2 regions of the Virgibacillus tibetensis genome follow, and region 1 is predicted to be linked to the other one. Evidence: a T-box and tRNA genes for the amino acid it is inferred to sense, from the RefSeq annotation. Region 1 holds a T-box; the other holds one or more tRNA genes.
The links. The T-box of region 1 lies ahead of serS (serine--tRNA ligase). A T-box ahead of a tRNA ligase gene usually reads a tRNA of that ligase, here a tRNA-Ser.
Positions count from the first base shown of each region.

Region 2: it has a tRNA-Ser gene. The T-box ahead of serS (serine--tRNA ligase) is inferred to sense a tRNA for this amino acid. The anticodon was not compared.

Region 1 covers NZ_JARZFX010000010.1:27,269-30,683, reverse strand. Annotated here, with positions in the region: gene QGM71_RS16170 (serine hydrolase) at 1-83, shown strand, start outside; gene pdxS (pyridoxal 5'-phosphate synthase lyase subunit PdxS) at 115-999, shown strand; gene pdxT (pyridoxal 5'-phosphate synthase glutaminase subunit PdxT) at 1,015-1,605, shown strand; T-box leader at 1,663-1,922, shown strand; gene serS (serine--tRNA ligase) at 2,011-3,285, shown strand.
Region 2 covers NZ_JARZFX010000001.1:341,431-344,845, reverse strand. Annotated here, with positions in the region: gene QGM71_RS01910 (MFS transporter) at 1-376, opposite strand, end outside; gene QGM71_RS01905 (superoxide dismutase) at 599-1,210, opposite strand; tRNA gene QGM71_RS01900 (tRNA-Phe) at 1,396-1,471, opposite strand; tRNA gene QGM71_RS01895 (tRNA-Ser) at 1,605-1,697, opposite strand; tRNA gene QGM71_RS01890 (tRNA-Ile) at 1,709-1,785, opposite strand; tRNA gene QGM71_RS01885 (tRNA-His) at 1,801-1,876, opposite strand; tRNA gene QGM71_RS01880 (tRNA-Met) at 1,893-1,969, opposite strand; tRNA gene QGM71_RS01875 (tRNA-Asn) at 1,974-2,048, opposite strand; gene QGM71_RS01870 (Na/Pi cotransporter family protein) at 2,502-3,415, opposite strand, start outside.

The sequences.
Region 1 (3,415 bases):
TGCTCACTTTAGGGGCAATAGGAGACTTCTTCGTTGATATATTTTCTTCAGCGGTAGATTGGATAAAAGGATTATTTAATTAATTTATAACTAAAAAACTTAGGGGGAAACAAGATGACAAACACAGGTACAGATCGCGTAAAACGAGGTATGGCAGAAATGCAAAAAGGCGGCGTCATTATGGATGTAGTAAACGCTGAGCAGGCAAAAATCGCTGAAGAAGCAGGGGCAGTTGCTGTTATGGCGCTAGAACGCGTTCCTTCTGATATCAGAGCAGCGGGTGGCGTTGCTCGTATGGCCGACCCGACAATAACAGAAGATGTGTTGAATGCAGTATCTATTCCGGTTATGGCAAAGGGCCGTATTGGTCATATCGTTGAAGCTCGCGTATTAGAAGCGATGGGCGTTGATTATATTGATGAGAGTGAAGTCTTGACTCCTGCAGATGATATCTTTCATTTAAATAAATCTGATTATACTGTACCATTTGTCTGTGGTTGCCGTAATTTGGGAGAAGCTGCACGCCGTATTGGTGAAGGTGCATCTATGCTGCGTACAAAAGGCGAGCCAGGTACTGGTAATATTGTAGAAGCAGTTCGTCATCTACGCCAAGTTAATTCGGAAATTCGTAAACTTTCAGCAATGTCCAGAGATGAAGTTATGACATTTGCAAAAGAAATCGGTGCACCTTTCGAACTCTTATTGCAAATTCGCGAAGAAGGTCGCTTACCAGTTGTTAACTTTGCTGCAGGCGGGGTCGCTACACCATCTGATGCGGCATTAATGATGGAATTAGGCGCTGATGGAGTTTTTGTCGGCTCTGGTATCTTTAAATCAGATAACCCAGCTAAATTCGCAAAGGCAATTGTTGAAGCAACTACACACTATAAAGATTATAAGTTAATTGCTGAGCTTTCAAAAGGTCTTGGAACTGCAATGAAGGGTATTGAAATGAGTACAATTGCAGCACATGACCGTATGCAGGACCGCAGCGAGTAGAAAGAAGGAATTCATATGACAACGATTGGTGTTCTGGCACTACAAGGTGCTGTACGAGAACATATTAGATCTATAGAGGCATGTGGAGCTAGTGCTGTTGAAGTTAAACGTAAGGAACAGCTTGATGAAATAGATGGGTTAATTCTTCCAGGTGGCGAAAGTACAACAATGCGCCGCCTGATTGATAGCTATGGCTTTTTCACAGCAATTCAGGATTTCGGTAAACAGGGGAAACCTGTCTTTGGTACTTGTGCTGGGTTAATTTTAATGGCAAATGCTATTGATGGGCAGGACGATGCACATCTGGGATTGATGGATATGAAGGTGGCTCGCAACGCATTTGGCAGACAAGTAGCTAGTTTTGAAGCATCCCTTAAAATTGCACATGTTTCAGAGGATTTTAATGCAGTGTTTATTCGTGCACCGTATGTGTTGGAAGTTGGCAAAAGTGTAGAAGTTCTGGCTACTTACCAGGATCGCATTGTTGCGGTAAGGCAAGGCCAATATGTTTGTACTGCTTTTCATCCGGAACTGACAGATGATAATCGGTTTATTGCATATTTTGTTCAAATGGTGGAAGAATCTTTACAAACACTTGCATCTTAAACAGAAATTAGCTATGATGATATATAATTAAATGCAATCCTTAAAATTCGCTTTTCGTTAATAGTGTTGATAGGAATTAGTAATAGCAATTCTATCTTAAGAGAGTCGATGGTTGGTGCGAATCGATGTTTGAATGCTGTGAATCCATCCTTGAACTGGTTTATGGAACAATTAGTTGGTGTTCAAAAATAGGATAAAAATGTTGAACAACATCTATTAGTAAATAAACCCGGTTAAGTACCGTTAATAACTGTGAGCCGGAAGAGTAATTTCTTCAACAAGGGTGGCAACGCGGGAATAATACTCTCGTCCCTATTAGATAGGGACGGGAGTTTTTTGTTTGAAAAATTTTAGCAAGCTTGTTTCTGACAGCTCAACTAATAAATTAATTAGGAGGAAATTGACATGTTAGACATGAAATTTTTACGGAATAATTTTGATGAAGTAAAGGCTAAGTTAACCAAACGTGGCGAAGATCTATCGGAACTTGAAAAATTTGGAGAGTTTGATGAAAAACGCCGTGAGTTAATTGCTGAAACGGAAAAACTGAAAGCAAAGCGTAATGAAGCATCTAAACAGATCTCTGTTTTAAAGAAGGAGAAAAAGGATGCAGATCCTGCTATTAAAGAAATGCGTGAGGTTGGAGATAAAATCTCCGCACTTGATAAAGACCTTAAAGGAATTGAAGAGAAACTTGATCATATGATGCTCTCCATTCCAAATATTCCACATGAAAGTGTGCCGGTTGGTGCAGATGAAGAAGATAATATTGAAGCGCGAAAATGGGGAGAGGTAAAAGAATTTGGCTTTGAAACTCAACCCCACTGGGATATAGCAACAGGCTTGGACATATTGGATTTTGAACGTGCTGCTAAGGTTACAGGAAGCCGTTTTGTCTTTTATAAGGGCCTCGGCGCCAGATTAGAACGAGCGCTTTTAAACTTTATGATGGATCTTCATGCGGATGAGCATGGTTATGAAGAAATGCTTCCACCATATATCGTGAACCGTACGAGCATGATAGGAACTGGCCAGCTTCCTAAGTTTGAGGAGGATGCATTTAAACTGGAAGAGTGGGATTATTTCCTGGTTCCAACTGCAGAAGTTCCAGTAACAAATTACCATCGTGATGAAATTTTCAGCATAGAAGATTTACCGAAAAAATATGTAGCATTCAGTGGCAGCTTCCGCTCTGAAGCAGGATCTGCCGGTCGGGACACACGTGGATTAATCCGTCAGCATCAATTTAATAAAGTAGAGCTAGTTCATTTTGCTAAGCCAGAGGATTCGTATGAAACATTAGAAACACTGACAGGAAATGCTGAGAAGGTACTACAGCTGTTAAATCTCCCTTATCGTGTGATGAGTATGTGCACAGGTGATTTAGGCTTTACAGCAGCTAAGAAATATGATATCGAGGTGTGGATTCCAAGCCAGAATACGTATCGTGAAATCTCTTCTTGCTCAAATTTTGAAGACTTCCAAGCAAGGCGTGCTGGCATACGTTTTCGACGTGATGCAAAAGGAAAACCGGAATTTGTTCATACGTTAAATGGTTCTGGTTTGGCAATCGGCCGAACGGTAGCTGCTATTTTAGAGAACTATCAGCAGGAGGATGGCACGGTGATTGTACCTGAAGTGCTGCGTTCATATATGGGTGGCAAAGAAGTTATTAACTAATTAACTCAACTTTCCAACCAAAATAGTTGTTTATTACTCAAAATCTATAAAGTGCGACTTAACTTGATATTGACGTAACTCCGCTACGGAAATACACTTCCCTTTCCGCGGGCGGCTGGTGAGCCTCCTT
Region 2 (3,415 bases), on a different contig from region 1:
CTAACCAATAAAAACCATAGCCTATCCCTAACAAACTTCCAAGAATAAAGTTATAGGTAGCCGCCTTCTCCCCTATAATAAGTACACTCAAAAAAAACAAAGACAAAAATATGACTCCCAGCCGCAGCACAATCACTCTGTCTACCTTCTTAGCAAGTTTCCCTGCTACAATAAAGGTTGCAGGTTGAAATAAATATATTGCTAAATTGTACATCGCAATTGTTATGTAGTCTCCAGATTGCCTCCATAAATAAATGTTAACAAATGTATTTGAAAGAAATATTCCTAATGAGTAGAGACCGCCTATTACTAATAAAAATAGTAAGTCTCTATTTATATTCAGTTTTTCTTGAAAAAAGTGAAGACTTTTAAGCATATCCCATACTCCTTTTTATCTCCTTAATAGTTTGATCAATTGAGTATGAGTTATACTTGAAAGAGAATTTAATTATTATAAAAGGCTCCTGCGTCATAATTCCGCTACAGAAATACGTTTCTCTGGTATAGGGTGTACAGTCCCAACCTTTTTGAAGACAATGTTAAAAAAAGCAAAAAACACGTGAAATTTCTCACGTGTTTTTCGGATCTTTGTATTCATTTATTTTGCTTCGTTATAATTTCTGGTTACTTCATCCCAATTCACTACATTCCAAAAGGCTGCAGCGTACTCAGGACGCTTGTTTTGATATTTTAGGTAATATGCATGTTCCCATACATCAAGGCCTAATAGAGGTGTCTTACCTTCCGTTAATGGAGAGTCCTGATTAGGTGTACTTGTAATTTCCAACTCACCTTTATTAGAAACTAACCAAGCCCAACCGGAACCAAAACGAGTAGCGGCTGCCTTTTCAAATTCTTCTTTAAACTTATCAAAGCTTCCAAACTTATTATTTATTTTATCAGCTATTTCTCCAGATGGCTCTCCCCCACCGTTAGGTGACAACAACTTCCAGAAAAGACTATGATTAGCATGTCCGCCACCATTATTACGCACTGCAGTGCGTACTGCTTCAGGTACAGCATCCAGGTTGCTTACTAATTCTTCAATTGATTTAGATTGAAGGTCTGGATGTCCTTCTAGTGCATCATTTAACTTTGTTACGTACGTATTATGATGTTTCGTATGATGAATGTTCATTGTTTCTTTATCAATTGTAGGTTCTAAAGCATCGTACGCGTAAGGTAGTTCTGGTAATTCAAACTTTGCCATAATTAATCTTCCTCCTCTGATAAATAGTAGTACTAAAAAGGATTGAATATTCTTCCTTTTAATCAAGATTATCAGAGCTCACTAGTACTTGCAAATTATATGCATATGTTATTTAACATACTTCTTAAAGGTTAAATGTCTTTAAATTTAAAAATAAAAAAACAAGCAAAATGCTTGTCATGAAATGGTGGCTCGGGACGGAATCGAACCGCCGACACAGGGATTTTCAGTCCCTTGCTCTACCGACTGAGCTACCGAGCCATATAACCAGAATGCTGTTTGGACACACTGTTAAAATCAATTGATGAGATTTCACTCTCTAGTAAGCCTGTAATTCATCGCATTTATACGTTGTAATGGATGTATAGCTCTCATTCGTTTCATTGAATATGTATGGAGGAGGAAGAGGGATTCGAACCCCCGCGGGCTTTGACACCCCTGTCGGTTTTCAAGACCGATCCCTTCAGCCAAACTTGGGTATTCCTCCGAGTTTTTAAATGGTGGACCCTGCAGGACTCGAACCTGCGACCGATCGGTTATGAGCCGATAGCTCTAACCAACTGAGCTAAGGGTCCTTCTATTAAATTTAATGGGGCGATCGATGGGTTTCGAACCCACGCATGCCGGAACCACAATCCGGTGTGTTAACCACTTCACCACGATCGCCGTGGTTTTATTTTATTGGTAGCGGCGGAGGGGATCGAACCCCCGACCTCACGGGTATGAACCGTACGCTCTAGCCAGCTGAGCTACACCGCCATTTTGGCTCCACAGGTAGGACTCGAACCTACGACCGATCGGTTAACAGCCGATAGCTCTACCACTGAGCTACTGTGGAATAATAGAACTTAATATTTGATAAGTATTTCATGACTTCTAAATTAACAGCAACGCAATATAATTTACCATGTTCAACAAGATATGTCAATATCTTTTTTAATTAATACTTCACTAATATGTAAATAAGTTGTTAAAACAACAATATATACTATAGCACCTCCACTCATAGATTTCAACAGAAATATTACAAAAAATTAAAGTTTAATATTTCCGTAAATTGTCTAATAAAAAGAGAATGTAAACTATCCGACACAAAATGACAGTAATTATATGTTTCCAGTCAAGGATTTTTGGTGTTAGACACTTTTAATATCTGCCAAAGTAATTAACCAGCCGATAATTCCTTTGGTATATTAGCCTGCCGTTAGTAAAATAGTATTGTTCTGTCCTATCCATTTAAATATTCCTAAATTAAAAAGAAGAAAGGAGCCCCCCTTCTTCTTTTTATTACCTATTTACCTAAAACTTCTTCTGCTATATTTACAGCATGATCTCCTATTCGTTCTAAATTACTTATAATATCTACAAACACGATACCAGCAGACCCACTGCACTGGCCTTCATTCATGCGGATAATATGTTTCTTACGGAAGTTCCTTTCCATTTTATCAATTTGATCTTCTTTTTGAACTACTGCAAGCGACTCTTCTCTATCCATAAGATCAAGTGCTTTTATAGCTTGTTTGACAGTTAAGATAGTTAGATCAAACATATCATTAAGATCTTCTTGCGCTTGCTCCGTTAAATTTACCTTATTTGATATTTTATAATCAATTAGTTCAATAATATTTTCAAAATGGTCACCAATTCTTTCAATATCACGTACGGAGTCCATCAAAGCTGTGTGTTTAGCGCTTTCGTGCTCGGATAATGACCCAGCAGATATATCTATAAGATAATCGGTAATTTTGCGATCAAGGTTGTTCAAGGCACCTTCGACCTGCATAGCCATTTCAGAATGTTTTTGATGATGTGTAGTTAAATAAAGGTTTGTTTCTTCTAAACCCTTATATGCATATTCACCCATACGAATGACTTCTGCTTTCGCTTGATCCAACGCTAAAGTTGATGACTGTTGGATGAAAATCGGGTCTAAGTGCTTTGGTTTATATTCAACAATTACATCTTCACCCGGAATAATTCTTGTTACTAACCAGGCAAGCGCTCCAATAAATGGAAATTGAATAATTGTATTAACGATGTTAAAGCTACCATGACCAAATGCAATGGTCATTTCGGGATTTAAATTAAGTTGAGCCTGTAAAAAATAGACATACTGGGTGAAAGGTACAAGTAGTATTAAAACAACCACGGTACCCACAATATTAAACACCACATGTGTCATAGCAGCTCTTTTAGCAGCTA